DNA from 3 places in the Fictibacillus sp. b24 genome. Region 2 is predicted to be linked to each of the others. Evidence: predicted binding sites of a transcription regulator. Region 2 holds the regulator's gene; each other region holds the start of a gene.
The links. The regulator CtsR, encoded in region 2, represses protease genes until heat stress. The targets are predictions, from matches to a motif close to ATGGTCAATAAAGGTCAAACA.

Region 1 (4,826 bases), 3.0 Mb from region 2:
TACGCCTGATCATTTACTGGCGAAAACGCCGCCCCCGGACGTGGTTCAAGCGTTTGCAGAAAATCTGCTGCCTTTTCCACTTCTTGCGGGGTTACATTCAGAATTGACGCTAGCGTTTTCATTTTTCTTTCAGCTAATTGATCCAAATGCTGATCGACAATTATGTAGCTTAACGTATGTTCAAGGTGTTGTTCACGCAGCTGTAGTAAGAGGCACTCTCTTAGATCTCTCGCTCCGATCCCAACAGGTTCAAGTGTTTGCAGCAGACTAATAAGCTCTTCACATTTTTCTACTGTTGTATTAAATCTAGCTGCCGTTTCTAGAGCGGATACAGTTAGATAACCGCTTTCATCTATGCTTAAAAGTAAATATTGAAAAAGTTTGCGATCCTTTTCTTCAATTGGAAGAAGAATGGACTGCTTATATAGATAGTCATAAAGGGTTTCTTTTTCGATGATTAAATGTTCGAGATGCTGATTTTCATCTGTACGGCTGTTCATGCCGTTTTTGCGCACACTTTTTTTCAAAGTTGTAAACATGCCTTTAGGCTCTGCGATTTCAATAAGCGGATTTTCTAATGCCTGCTCTTGAAGGTATGATGTCAGTTCAAAACTGGGAACTTGTAAAATGGCGATGGCCTGGCGCAATTCCGTTGTCATGACAAGATTCATGCTCTGTTGTTGAAACAAACCCATTTCCATCTTAAATCCCTCCCCTATTCTTTCATCATACTACAGATGAAAGCGCTGTACATCCTACAAAATTTGGGGTCTGACCCCAAACAAATACAAATTCATAAAATTTGTATTTGTCAGAAATACACAACGTTCCTTCAAGCTTAAGTATAATTAGAATCTTGATTAAGCACGTATGTTAAATTGTAAGGGGTCTGTCCCCGGGACAGACCCCTTACAATTTAACATACAATTCACCCGCAATTTCATACCCTCTTAGATACAAAAAAATGCCAGCACCGCCCGAAGGTAGTGTGGCATTCTAAACTTTACTATTAAAGTTTTGTTACGTTAGCAGCTTGTGGTCCGCGCTCGCCATCAACGATTTCGAAAGATACTTCTTGTCCTTCTTCAAGAGACTTGAAGCCTTCTGATTGAATTGCAGAAAAGTGTACGAATACATCGTTTCCACCTTCAACTTCGATGAAGCCGAAACCTTTTTCAGCGTTGAACCATTTTACTTTACCATTTTGCATGGGTGTTTCCTCCTTACAAACGCTTTTTGTAAGCGTTTTAACTCTTTTAACCGTCTTACTATGTAAATAAAAAGGCATAAAAAAATGCGCACTCATCTGAATAATTCAGAAGCGGATTCAAGTGTTCCACTTCTTATTCAAAAAGTACGACCGCTTTAAATCCAAAACATATTCACAACGTAAAAGGTTGAATTAACTATAACATGCCCAACCTCAATTGTCAAAACAAGGGATGAAATTTTCGATATCCTTTTGCTCGGCCACTTAAATAGGCTATGATAGATAAAGACCTGTAGCATCTTTAGAAACTGGTTTATTGAGTGAAGGAGGATGAACTGTGAGCGAAGCGTTTTCAGTACCTTATTTTAAAGAAAATTTTCAGCAATATATTGAAAGAAACAAAGATGTTTTTACAAAGACACATGCGATGAATGCTTATTATCGTTCAATTGTCGGGACACTTATCAATGATAATCTCAATAAAAACAGTGAGATCGTGCGCCGTATTCGTAATTTAGAAACCGCTTATATTGAAATTAAAAACGAAAACTAAAGCTTAATTATACCGTTTTAAGGGTAATGTTTTCTAATGTAGAGGTTTAAAATCCTGCTTCTAGCGGGCATTATGATGATAGCCCATACATAAGGTGTAAGAAGGAGATTTAGCAATGCTGGCGAAATGAGTTACATACAGCATATTGTTTGACCTTGTTTGACCTTTTTTGTATGATGACAGTACAGTTTAGTTGAAAAAGGAGAAGGAGGATTTCCATGAACTTAATTCCAACAGTTATTGAACAAACGAACCGTGGGGAGCGCGCTTACGATATTTACTCCCGTCTGTTAAAAGACCGTATTATTATGCTTGGCAGTGCAATCGATGATAACGTTTCTAACTCAATCGTAGCACAGCTTCTATTCCTGGCTGCTGAAGATCCTGATAAAGACATCTCGTTATACATAAACAGCCCGGGTGGATCTATCACAGCTGGTATGGCGATTTATGACACAATGAATTTCATCAAGCCGCACGTATCCACAATCTGTATCGGTATGGCAGCATCTATGGGTGCTTTCTTATTAGCAGCAGGTGAAAAAGGTAAGCGTTATGTGCTTCCGAATTCAGAAGTTATGATTCACCAGCCACTTGGCGGAACACGCGGCCAAGCGAGTGATATCGAAATTCACGCACGCCGCATTATTCAAATGCGTGAACAGCTTAACAAAATCTTGTCTGAAAAAACAGGTCAACCGCTTGAAGTGATTGAGCGCGACACGGATCGTGATAATTTCCTACTTGCAGAAGATGCTGTTAAATATGGATTGGTTGATAAACTAATCACGTCTGTAGACAGCACAGACATTAAAAAATAATATCATCACAAAAACAGGACTGCTTCATTATTGAGCAGCCCTGTTTTTTTTATGTTCTTTTAAAGTACAGCAACAATTTTTCCTTTAACGTGCCTTTCAGCAAGCTTAGCAAGTGCAGCTGGTACTTCTTCTAATGTAATTGTTTCAGAAATCATAGCTGATAGTTTGCCCTCGACCACAAGCTTAGCCAATTCTTCGTTCATCAGAGCAAGATCTTTTTGTGCTTTTACTGAATTAGAAAAATGAACAGCACCTAGTGCAATCTCGTGAAAAGAGAGCGCTTGGCTGAAGGGTTTTACAGCAGAATAATCCGGATTTCCAGCAATGAACGCGATCCGTCCATTAAACGCGATGCTTTTTAGCGATTCAGTAGCATTCACTCGGCTAACCGTGTCAAGAACGGCATCTACACCCACATCGTTTGTCAGTTCCATAATGCGCGTGTGAACGTCTTCTGTCTTATAAAAAATGACGTGATCTGCTCCTAAGCTTTTAACGTATTCTTCATTCTCAGGCGAGCATGTTGTGATGATTGTTGCTCCGACCTGTTTAGCAAGCTGTATCGCAAAACCGCCAACGCCTCCTGCACCACCATGGATCAGGATCGTTTCACCTTCTTGCAGGTTCATCTTACGGAATAGTGCTTGATAAGCCGTCATTCCAGCACACGGAAGAGCGGCTGCTTCCTCAAATGACAATCCATCTGGAATTCTAGCTATCGTATGAGCGGTAGTTAGCGCATATTCAGCGAATCCGCCTTTTTTCGCGAGGTTGCCATGATAGAATACACGGTCTCCTTGTTTGAATTCCGTAACTCCTTCACCTGTTCCTTCAATAACAACCGCTGCATCTAGTCCTAAAATATGAGGATAGCTCCAGTTCGGATTTCCGTTAGTAGCCGTTTTATAATCCACTGGATTAAGTCCCGCTGCCTTCACTTTCACAAGAACTTCACCTGGTCCTGGAACAGGTTTTTCTGTTTCGCTGACTTTCATTTCACGCCACATGTTTTTGTCTTGTAACAATAAAGCTTTCATCTATTAAGTCCCCTTTACGAGTATTAAGATTGGTAAAAATGATACAAGGGACAGTATATCCATTTTGGTGCTGTGATAATAGAAAAATGCTCATAGCGGCTGGCTTTAAGCTACGAATGTGTTTGGTTGTTTGATGCGTTGGGTGTCCTCACTGAATGGACAAAACAGGGATTTGTATTTGTCTGGGGTCTGTCCCCCCCTCGATTGCTTTCAGCATGGCTTTGGCTTTGTTGACCGTTTCTTCGTATTCACGTTCAGGTACAGAATCCGCAACAACACCTGCACCTGCTTGTACATACGCTTTTCCGTCTTGAAACACGATTGTTCGAATCGCGATGCACGAGTCCATCTGCCCGTTGAATCCTAAATAGCCGATAGCGCCTCCATATACACCTCGAGATTGCTTTTCCAGTTCAGAGATGATCTGCATCGCTCTTACCTTCGGGGCACCTGAAACCGTACCAGCAGGCATGCACGAGCGCAAAGCATCAAAGAAATCTTTATCTTTTTGCATTCTGCCTTTCACGTGTGAAACCATGTGCATTACGTGTGAATACCGCTCGATTTCCATATAAGAATCTAGCTCAACAGACCCAAATTCACTGACTCGGCCAACATCGTTTCTGCCTAGATCCACTAGCATGACATGTTCTGCACGCTCTTTTTCATCTGCGAGCAGGTCTTGTTCATACGCAAGGTCTTCTTCACGAGTCTTGCCTCTTGGACGAGTTCCCGCAATCGGCCTGTTTTCCACACATCCGTTATCTACTTTTACAAGAAGCTCGGGCGAGGCACCTACGATATACGTGTCGTTAGATTTGTAATAATACATATATGGTGATGGGTTCATGGAACGCAGAAGCCGGTACACATCAAACGGATCCGCTTCTGTTTCCTGCTCAAAACGCTGTGACAATACGACTTGAAAAACATCACCAGATTGAATGTATTCTTTCGCCTGCTTCACCATGGAACAGAATTCTTCTTTTGTATGAGAAGAGCGAACTCCGCTGCTTGTTTTCACGGCAATCGGCTGTTCTGCGTTTACTGCCTTACTTTTCGGGTGTTGCTGCAGCTCTTGATACGTTTCGCGAATTCTCTTGCAAACGTCGTTAAACTTTTTTTGAATGTTTTTTTCATTGTCATCAGGTGAAACGTGCAGATTGCACAGGATTGTGGTTTTTTGTTTTAGATGATCAAATACA
Region 2 (4,826 bases):
CGCATCTTCATCACCAAACAATGTCTCAGCAACGGCTCTAGCAAGCTCCGTTTTACCAACACCTGTTGGTCCTAAGAAGATGAATGAACCGATCGGACGTTTCGGATCCTTCAACCCTGCACGCGCTCTTCGGATGGCTTTAGAAATGGCAGATACCGCTTCAGTCTGGCCAATTAATCGGTCATGCAAAATCTCTTCCATCTTAAGAAGACGTTCTGTTTCTTCTTCTGCCAGCTTGGATACAGGTACTCCTGTCCATGAAGATACAACTTGCGCGATATCTTCCGGTGTTACTTCTGTATTTTCTTTTCCTTGTTTCTCTTTCCAAACATCTTTCGTTTTTTCCAATTCTTCACGAAGACGCTGCTCAGAATCTCTGAGTGAAGCAGCTTTTTCAAACTCTTGGCTTTGAACAGCAGCATCCTTCTCTTTACGTACTTCTTCCAGCTTTTGCTCGAGCTCCTTTAAGTTCGGAGGAGCTGTGTAAGAACGAAGGCGAACCTTTGATGCCGCTTCGTCAATTAAGTCAATCGCTTTATCCGGTAAGAAACGGTCGGAGATATAGCGATCAGAAAGTTGAACAGATGCCTCGATCGCTTCATCAGTAATCGTCACACGGTGATGCGCTTCATAACGATCGCGAAGTCCTTGAAGGATTTGAATGCTTTCATCCTTTGTCGGCTCATTAACCGTAATCGGCTGGAAACGGCGCTCTAGCGCTGCATCCTTCTCGATATATTTTCTGTATTCATCGAGTGTTGTTGCACCTATACATTGTAATTCACCACGAGCAAGAGCGGGCTTTAAGATGTTGGATGCATCGATCGCACCCTCTGCTCCACCTGCACCGATCAGCGTATGAAGTTCGTCGATGAATAGGATGATATTGCCCGCCTGGCGAATCTCATCCATTACCTTCTTCAGACGGTCTTCAAACTCACCTCTATATTTTGTACCCGCGACGACTGTTCCCATATCAAGCGTCATAACGCGCTTATCACGCAGTGTTTCTGGGACTTCATTGTTGATGATTTGCTGTGCTAAGCCTTCTGCGATAGCAGTTTTACCTACCCCAGGCTCACCGATCAGTACAGGGTTGTTCTTTGTACGACGGCTTAACACCTCGATAACACGCTGAATTTCTTTTGAACGACCAATTACCGGGTCAAGTGAACCATCACGTGCAATCGCCGTTAAATCACGAGCCAGGCTGTCTAGCGTAGGCGTGTTTGCACTTGCTGAAGATCCTCTATGACTAGAAGAAGATTCATTGCTTCCTAGAAGTTGAAGAACTTGCTGACGTGCTTTGTTCAGGCTTACTCCTAAGTTGTTTAATACACGAGCTGCAACGCCTTCCCCTTCACGAATCAGGCCTAATAAAATATGTTCAGTGCCTACATACGAATGCCCTAGTTTACGAGCTTCGTCCATGGATAGTTCAATTACCTTTTTTGCACGAGGTGTATAATGAATCGTTTGAACAGCTTCCTGTCCGCGGCCGATTAACGTTTCCACTTCTTTTTGAATTTTTTCAGGTCCTAAACCTAGAACTTGAAGAGCTTTGGCTGCAATTCCTTCACCTTCCCGAATCAAGCCAAGTAAGATATGTTCTGTTCCCACATTGTTATGCCCTAATCGAATTGCTTCTTCTTGTGCCAACGCTAAAACTTTTTGTGCTCTCTCAGTAAAACGGCCAAACATCATACTCGTCACGCTCCTTATCGGTTTTCCAATTTTATTCTTTCTCTGATTAATGTGGCTCTTCTTATGTCACGTTCTTCTGGAGTTAGAACTTCACCTGCATATTGTTGAAGAAAACCCGGTTGTGTAAGTATCATAAGTTCATTTAGGATTGTTTTTGATATGCCGGGTAAAATCTCTAAATCAATGCCAAGCCGTACATCTGATAAACATTTTGCAGCTTCTTTTGATTGGATGATCCGGCAATTCTCCAACGTTCCCAACGAACGGAATAACTTGTCTTCAAGCTGTAATTTCAATCCATCCTGCAGCTGTTTTCGAGCTGCACGTTCTTGCTGGATGACCTGCGTAACTACTCCTGCGAGATCTTCCATTATATCCTCTTCAGACTTACCAAGTGTCATCTGATTCGAGATTTGAAAAATGTTTCCTTGCGCTTCTGTCCCTTCACCATATATACCTCTTACAGCTAATCCTAGCTGGTTGATCGCAGGTATAATCCGGCTCATCTTTTTTGTGAGGACGAGTGCGGGAAGATGCATCATGACGGAAGCTCTTAGTCCCGTTCCTACATTTGTCGGACAGCTTGTTAAATATCCGCGCTTTTCATCAAACGCATAATCCACACTTTTTTCAATCAAATCATCTATTTCATTGGCTTTATGAAGCACTTCTTCTAACTGAAAACCTGGTGCTAAACATTGAATGCGTATATGATCTTCTTCGTTCAGCATGATGCTGACTGACTCATCGTCATTCATGAGTACTGCACCATATTTCGCTTGTTCTGCTAGATTGGGACTTATAAGATGTTTCTCAACAAGTACCCGTTTTTGAATAGGTTTTAACTTCTCCATCATCAGCATTTCAAAATTTTCTGCTTCAGCTGCGTCATTTTCTCCATTCATGCAAGAAGAAATGGAAGCTATCACTTCATGAGCTGATTCTTTGTCTGCTGCGATGGGAAAAACAAACTGATGAATATTTCTTGCGAGTCGGACACGGCTTGAGAGAACAATATCTGATTCAGGTCCTTCCCTTTTCATCCAGGGACTGATTGCGTCACTGATAAATCGTTCTAAAGACATCGGTTACGAATCCCTCCCCTGTTCCAAGCGGTGTTCGATTTCTCTGATGATATCTCTTGTTTCAGCAGCTTTTTCAAATTCCTCATTTAATATATACTGCTGCAAAGCTTGCTTTAATTGCTGAAGCTGTTTTTTTTCTTGAATGCTGCTCCCTGCCCGCAGAGGAATCTTTCCTGCATGTAAGGTATTACCGCCATGAACCCTCTTAAAGATCGGATTCAGTTTGGAATCAAACGCCTTATAGCAGTTTTCACATCCAAAACGGCCAATTTTAGCAAACTGATAATAACTCATCCCGCATTTTTCACAGCTTAACGAGGGCGGAATGAAGTTGGATGATGGGGTGTTTGGGACATGTCCATCACCGTGTAAAAGACCAGAAAGCAATTGGTGAATGGAAAATGAATTCGACCCCGGCATGAATTCTCCTTTTTCTTTGGCACAATGTTCACAAATGTGAAATTCCGTTTTCTCTCCATTTATGATTTTGGTAAAATGCAATGAAGCTTCACGTTCATGGCACTCTTCACAATTCATTCTGCTCCCTCCTTTTATATAGAATGAAAAAAAGGGCTATGTGGTTCGGTATTTTAACGTTTTTATCATAGCTTTTAAAAGTTCTGCACGTAATTCATCTCGATGCGGAAGATTAAGCTTTAATATAGAACGATCCATAACGCTCAGCATCAGCCTCGCTTCCCGTTCGGAAACAATCGTCTCTTCCATAAGTCTCTTTATTACATTTTCTGCGTTGCCTTGCGATATCCTTTCACCAATTAAGGTGGTTAAGTGATCAATTAGATGAGCAGAGCTTTCGGTACGGACCTTCATGATCCGAATATAGCCGCCTCCACCTCTTTTACTTTCCACTACAAATCCTTTTTCAATCGTAAATCTCGTATTTATCACATAGTTTATTTGAGAAGGCACGCATTGAAACCTTTCGGCAATATCCGTCCTTTTAATTTCGATGGCCGGATCATTCGAGCTTGAGAGAATTTGCTTTAAGTAATTTTCAATTACATCTGAAATATTCCTCATTTCCCCTCCCCCTTCTGACTTTGACTAACTTTGACTATAACATTATTATAGCCTGCTTTTTTCCGAAAATGCAAATCTCTATCCACCATTATTGCCTCATGCTCCTCTTCCTAACCTGTATGATTCTGTCGAAATGATGATGATTTTGGAGGGGTATGATATGAGGGGATTGGGATTTGTTTAGAGATCTGGCGATGGTTAGTTGTGTCTGGTTAGTTGCGCCAGGTTAGTTGTGAAAGTATGTTGTTGTTGGATGTGCAATGTGTTCTGCGTGGTTGAGGAGACGTGAGTGAGGTTTAGATGAATGCGGTAAGTCGATGGGTGTCGAAAATTCGATAAAAAATTTTATCTGTGAAATTATGAAGCTTATCCGCGAATATATGGATGATTACCGCAAAAAAAAATAGGATTACCGTGAAGTTATGTTTGGTGGGTTGATGTAGAGAGGTTTTGAAGGCGAGATCAGGAGTGTTTTGGTGAGATTGATGCTTGGATGGTCGTTGTAAGAGCTGATCGTTTGCTTTTGGTTCGATTTTTGGAGCTTTTGCTGAAGAATATAGCGTGATGGGAGATGGTTGAGGCCATCTTCTTCCTTCTTTATGGTTGGGAGACCGTGTTCGAGGTTAAAACGAATCTTCAGAGAATACGGGGTGAGGTATTTCTTTTAGGAATTGAGTCACTTTGAGTGAGAATTAAGTCTACTTATGAAAAATTAGGTCTAAACGAACCTAAATTAAGTCTAAAACCAAAAATAAAGGCCATTCGCTAAATCTCGACAACACAGCTCAGCACAATTCATACTCTATACCCTCCCACCTTCCACACTAGTCACCAATAATCGGAAGTTTGGCGGATGCCAAACCACCTTTTTTCTCTTGCTAGATCCATCTTTTTTAAACACAAAAAAAGAAGATGGATGTTCATCCATCTTCCTCATTTGCCTAGCGACGTCCTACTCTAACAGGGGGAGACCCCCAACTACCATCGGCGCTGAAG
Region 3 (4,826 bases), 770 kb from region 2:
TGTTTGAAAGAATAAGCTAAGTTATGTCTGGCTTCCCATAGCTTTGCACGTGCTTTCGAATCACGCTCTTCCACCCACTCTAAGCCTCCAAAGCTTTCAAGCAATTCTTTTGTAAGTGAAGCTTCATATGTAACACTTGCCGGATTTCCTTGAAATTCTAAGAAAAGGGTCGGGGCTTCTGTATATGCTGTGTCGCTGTTGTGATTAACCTGTACGATGGACCGTTCATCCACAAGTTCCATTCTGGCGATTCCCGTGCCTGATCCGAGAACAGCAATGGCAGCTTCAACGGCAGTTTGAACTGAAGGAAATGTACATCGAGCAGCAAGAACTGATTCAGGAATGCCGTAGACTTTTAACGTGATCTCCGTAAAAACGCCAAGCGTACCTTCAGAGCCGACAAACATGGAGGTTAAGTGATAGCCAGCAGATGATTTTGCAGCGAGTCCGCCTGTTTGAATAATCTGTCCATCTGCTAAAACAACTTGAAGGTTTCTAACTTGATCCCGCATGATACCGTACTTTACGCTTGTTGTCCCGCTCGCATTTGTCGCAGCCATTCCGCCGATCGTCGCGTCTGCACCAGGATCAACAGGAAAGAACAATCCATACTTCTTAAGAGCAAGATTCAGCTGTGTTCGTGTTACACCAGGCTGAACTCTTACTAAAAAATCATCTGGACGAATCTCGAGTACTTCATTCATCTCCTGAAAGTTAATTGAAATGCCGCCTTTTACAGGAATGCAGTGGCCTTCAAGACTCGATCCAGCTCCATAAGGCACAACAGGAATTTTGTGTTCGTTTGCGAATCTTAGAATAGAAGAAATTTCTTCAGCCGATTCAGGGTATACAACAATATCAGGTGAAACAGGATGGTGGTAAGATTCATCACGGCTATGCTGCCAAAGAATGGTTTCGTTTTGTGTAGCGCGTTTTTCAGATGTCCGTTTTTGCATTTCAAACAATAAATCAGTATGTGCAATGTTCATGTAAACCCGCTCCTTAAACTTTTGAGTTATTATCTATTTTACATGAACAGAGTTAAAAATCCTTTTTAAACATGAAATTGCGTATATATGCCCAAACTAACAAGTGAGGTGATGAACGATGCAAAAACGCAGAAGAGTATGGCATGTTATACTGATCATAATATGTATTTCGATAGTCGTGACAGGCTGTGGAAACAAAGACAGCCAAAACCAATCCGAGGGGAGAGAACAACCGGTGATGGGTGATGGTAAAGGAAGCGAAAAAAAATCACGTCCTGAAGAAGGACAAGACGGGCAAGCAGGACAGAACGGACAAGGCGGGATTGTTGCGGGCAGTATTGAGCCTTCAATTAAAGTACAAGAGCAGCAGAATGCTAAGGGAATATTATTTAGATATGAGTTGAAAAATCAGACCGAAAAAGAGAAGGTTTTTCAATTTTCATCTAGTCAGAAATTTGATTATGTAATTAAAGACAAGAGCGGAAAAATCGTATACCAATACTCAAGAAATCATATGTTCATGCAAGTGTTAACTTCTTTGAAATTAAAGCAGGCTGATGTTTTCAAACAGGATATCTTAGTTAACGATCTAGAGCCAGGTGCTTATACGCTAGAAGTTTGGTTGACCCCAAGTGGCGAGACAGAAGATTACAGACAAAAAATCACTTTTAATTGGAACTAAATTGGGGAAGAGATGAGTTAAGAGCTCATCTCTTTTTGTTTTGTTTTATTCTAAAAGATTCTTAATTTTGGTTGTTTTTTATTCTCATCATTGCAAGTTGATTGGAGCGCAAGGTTGCTGACTCCTATGGGACGAGCGGCCAGGTCGAGTCTCCTAATGGCGCAAAGCAACAGGAGGCTCACCTTACACCCCGTAGAAAGCGAGCAACCTGGAGAGGAAATCAACAACTTATAAGAACAACAGAGGTTACGGTAACAGCCTTTTTATGACAGCAAAACAAAATACTTGAAAGTCAAAAAAGGTCAAAGTATAATATGCTTAAAGGTTAATGGTCAAAGAAAGTCAAAGTCAAACTAAAGACTAGCAAGACTCATGAAACCTTGAAACAAAAAAGTTGCGAAACGAAATGCATGCACGTATAATCGCTAATAATTTATACAAATTTTTAAAAATATGAACAGGGGGTTACAAGTATGCGTTGTGAACAATGTGAAGTTAATCCTGCTACGATCCAAATGAGTATCTCAATGAATAAAGATAAGAAACAATTTGTGCTTTGCTCTGATTGTTACCATAAAGTGAAACAAGAAATGAACACTGGGGGAGGAATGAATATGAACTTTTCTTCTTTCGATGATATTTTTCAACAAATGATGAATGGCCAAGCTTTTACAGATCACGCGAACGAGCATGAGAAGCAACAAACTCAAAAGGGAAAACGAGGCGGAGGCTTTTTAGATAAATTTGGCCGGAACTTAACAGATGCTGCGAAAGCGGGTATTATTGATCCGGTTATCGGTCGAGACGATGAAGTGCGCCGTGTGATTGAAATCTTAAACCGACGCACCAAGAACAACCCGGTATTAATCGGGGAACCTGGTGTCGGTAAAACAGCAATAGCTGAAGGATTAGCAACCAAAATTGTAGAAGGCAATGTTCCAGCTAAACTTTTGAAAAAAGAAGTGTATTTGCTTGATGTTGCATCACTTGTTGCAGATACCGGGGTAAGAGGTCAGTTCGAGGAACGTATGAAACAGCTGATTGCTGAGCTTCAAAAACGCAAAAATGTCATTCTGTTTGTGGATGAAGTTCATCAGATTGTGGGAGCAGGTTCCGCAGAAGGATCTATGGATGCTGGGAACATCTTAAAACCTGCACTTGCACGCGGTGAGCTGCAGATGGTCGGTGCTACAACGTTAAAAGAATACCGTCAGATTGAGAAGGATGCTGCGTTAGAGCGTCGCTTCCAACCGGTAATCGTTAACGAGCCTACACTAGATGAAGCGATTGAAATCTTGAAAGGTCTTGCACCTAGATACGAAGATTATCACCAAGTTAAATTTACGGAAGAAGCATTAAAGGCATGTGTAATGCTTTCACATCGCTACATTCAAGACCGATTTTTGCCGGATAAAGCGATTGATCTTATGGATGAAGCGGGATCTAAGAGCAACCTTCAGCATATTACGATTGAAAAATCTTCTATTGAAGAGCGTTTAGAAGAACTCGTAAAAGAAAAAGAAAAGGCAGCTGCAGATGAAAACTATGAACTGGCAGCAAAACTTCGTCAAGAAGAACTGTTGCTTGATGAAAAACTAAAAACACAAGAAGAAGATAAAAAAGCAGCGATTGTTCAAGTTGAAGACATCCAGCACATTGTAGAACATAAAACAGGTATTCCTGTTCGGAAGCTTCAGAGTGACGAACAATCGAAAATGAAAGAACTTGCTTCAAAACTTTCCGCTCAAGTTATTGGGCAGGAAGAAGCGGTTGAGAAAGTGGCAAAAGCGATCCGCAGAAGCCGTGCCGGTTTAAAAGCGAAGAAACGTCCAATCGGATCATTCTTGTTCGTAGGTCCAACAGGTGTTGGTAAAACAGAGTTAACAAAAACGCTCGCTAAAGAAATCTTTGGTGATGAAGACAGCATGATCAGACTCGACATGAGTGAGTATATGGAGAAACACGCTGTATCAAAATTGATCGGTTCACCTCCAGGGTACGTTGGGCATGAAGAAGCTGGACAACTAACAGAGCAAATTCGCAGAAAGCCATATAGCATCTTGCTGCTTGATGAAATCGAGAAGGCTCACCCAGATGTTCAGCACATGTTCCTTCAGATTATGGAAGATGGCCGATTAACAGACAGCCAAGGACGTACAGTGAGCTTTAAAGACACCGTGATCATCATGACAAGTAACGCAGGTGCTTCTGTTAAACAAACGAAGAAACTTGGATTTAACACGGTAGATGTAGAAAAAGAAACACACATCCTTGATTCATTAGGAGGCTATTTTAAACCAGAGTTTTTAAACCGTTTTGATAGCATTGTACAATTCCAGTCGTTGAAAGAAGGGCATCTTGTGAAGATTGTTGATTTGATGTTGCAAGAGCTGTCTGATCAGCTTCAAGAGCAAAATATTGAAATTACGGTAACTTCGGCTGCAAAACAAAAGCTTGCTAAACTGGGGTATCATCCATCATTCGGTGCGAGACCACTCCGCAGAATCATTCAAGAGCACATCGAAGATAAGATTGCAGATGTATTATTGGATGAAGAGGATGTCCAAAAGTTAACGGTAAACGTTGCAGACGGTCAGATTGTCGTTAAAAAAGCGTAAAACTAAAAAAAACCTTGCTAGAGAGTATCTCCGGCAAGGTTTTTGTTTTACAATGCAAAGTAAAGGTTATTCTAATACATAAGTTTTTGAAAGGTTATGTCTAAGGGACTGTGCTGCATATACATCTTTCTTCTTCATTGACAAGTTGATTGGAGCATAAGGGGGCGAGACTCCTACGGGACGAGCGGTCAGGTGGAGACTTCTAATGGCGCAATGCGGCAGAAGGCTCACCGTACGCCCCGTGGAAAGCGAGCCACCTGGAGCGGAAGTCAACTACATTCAAGGGCTCTGAAAATATCCGAAAAAATAAGCCATGCATCTGCATGGCAGAATGAAAAAATCAAAAACTCTCTGTCTTCTAGGAGTCATCTTTGGAGCGGATTATGGTAAGAACAAGCATTGAAAAACCAATCATGAGTGACATCGCTTCAAATACTGTCATCCCCATCCCTCCTTACAAATTAAGGGTAAGACTCGTACGAGAATTAGAGAAGGAAAAGTATTGTATGTTTTCCATTTTATCCCGAATCGCAAAAT

Region 1: the regulator CtsR is predicted to act here: its motif matches at 1,910-1,930, upstream of clpP (ATP-dependent Clp endopeptidase proteolytic subunit ClpP).
Region 3: the regulator CtsR is predicted to act here: its motif matches at 2,000-2,020, upstream of QUF49_RS16465 (ATP-dependent Clp protease ATP-binding subunit).

Annotation. Positions count from the first base shown of each region.
Region 1 is NZ_JAUCES010000005.1:880,587-885,412, reverse strand. Features, by position in the region: gene rpoN (RNA polymerase factor sigma-54) at 1-701, opposite strand, end outside; gene cspD (cold-shock protein CspD) at 1,010-1,210, opposite strand; gene yvfG (protein YvfG) at 1,548-1,763, shown strand; gene clpP (ATP-dependent Clp endopeptidase proteolytic subunit ClpP) at 1,982-2,584, shown strand; gene QUF49_RS04365 (zinc-binding dehydrogenase) at 2,644-3,621, opposite strand; gene trpE (anthranilate synthase component I) at 3,770-4,826, opposite strand, start outside.
Region 2 is NZ_JAUCES010000005.1:3,924,623-3,929,448, forward strand. Features, by position in the region: gene clpC (ATP-dependent protease ATP-binding subunit ClpC) at 1-1,704, opposite strand, end outside; gene QUF49_RS20770 (protein arginine kinase) at 1,719-2,789, opposite strand; gene QUF49_RS20775 (UvrB/UvrC motif-containing protein) at 2,793-3,326, opposite strand; gene QUF49_RS20780 (CtsR family transcriptional regulator) at 3,363-3,830, opposite strand.
Region 3 is NZ_JAUCES010000005.1:3,153,769-3,158,594, reverse strand. Features, by position in the region: gene QUF49_RS16480 (FAD-binding oxidoreductase) at 1-989, opposite strand, end outside; gene QUF49_RS16475 (BsuPI-related putative proteinase inhibitor) at 1,108-1,671, shown strand; gene QUF49_RS16470 (hypothetical protein) at 1,773-1,940, shown strand; gene QUF49_RS16465 (ATP-dependent Clp protease ATP-binding subunit) at 2,145-4,289, shown strand; gene QUF49_RS20825 (hypothetical protein) at 4,648-4,704, opposite strand.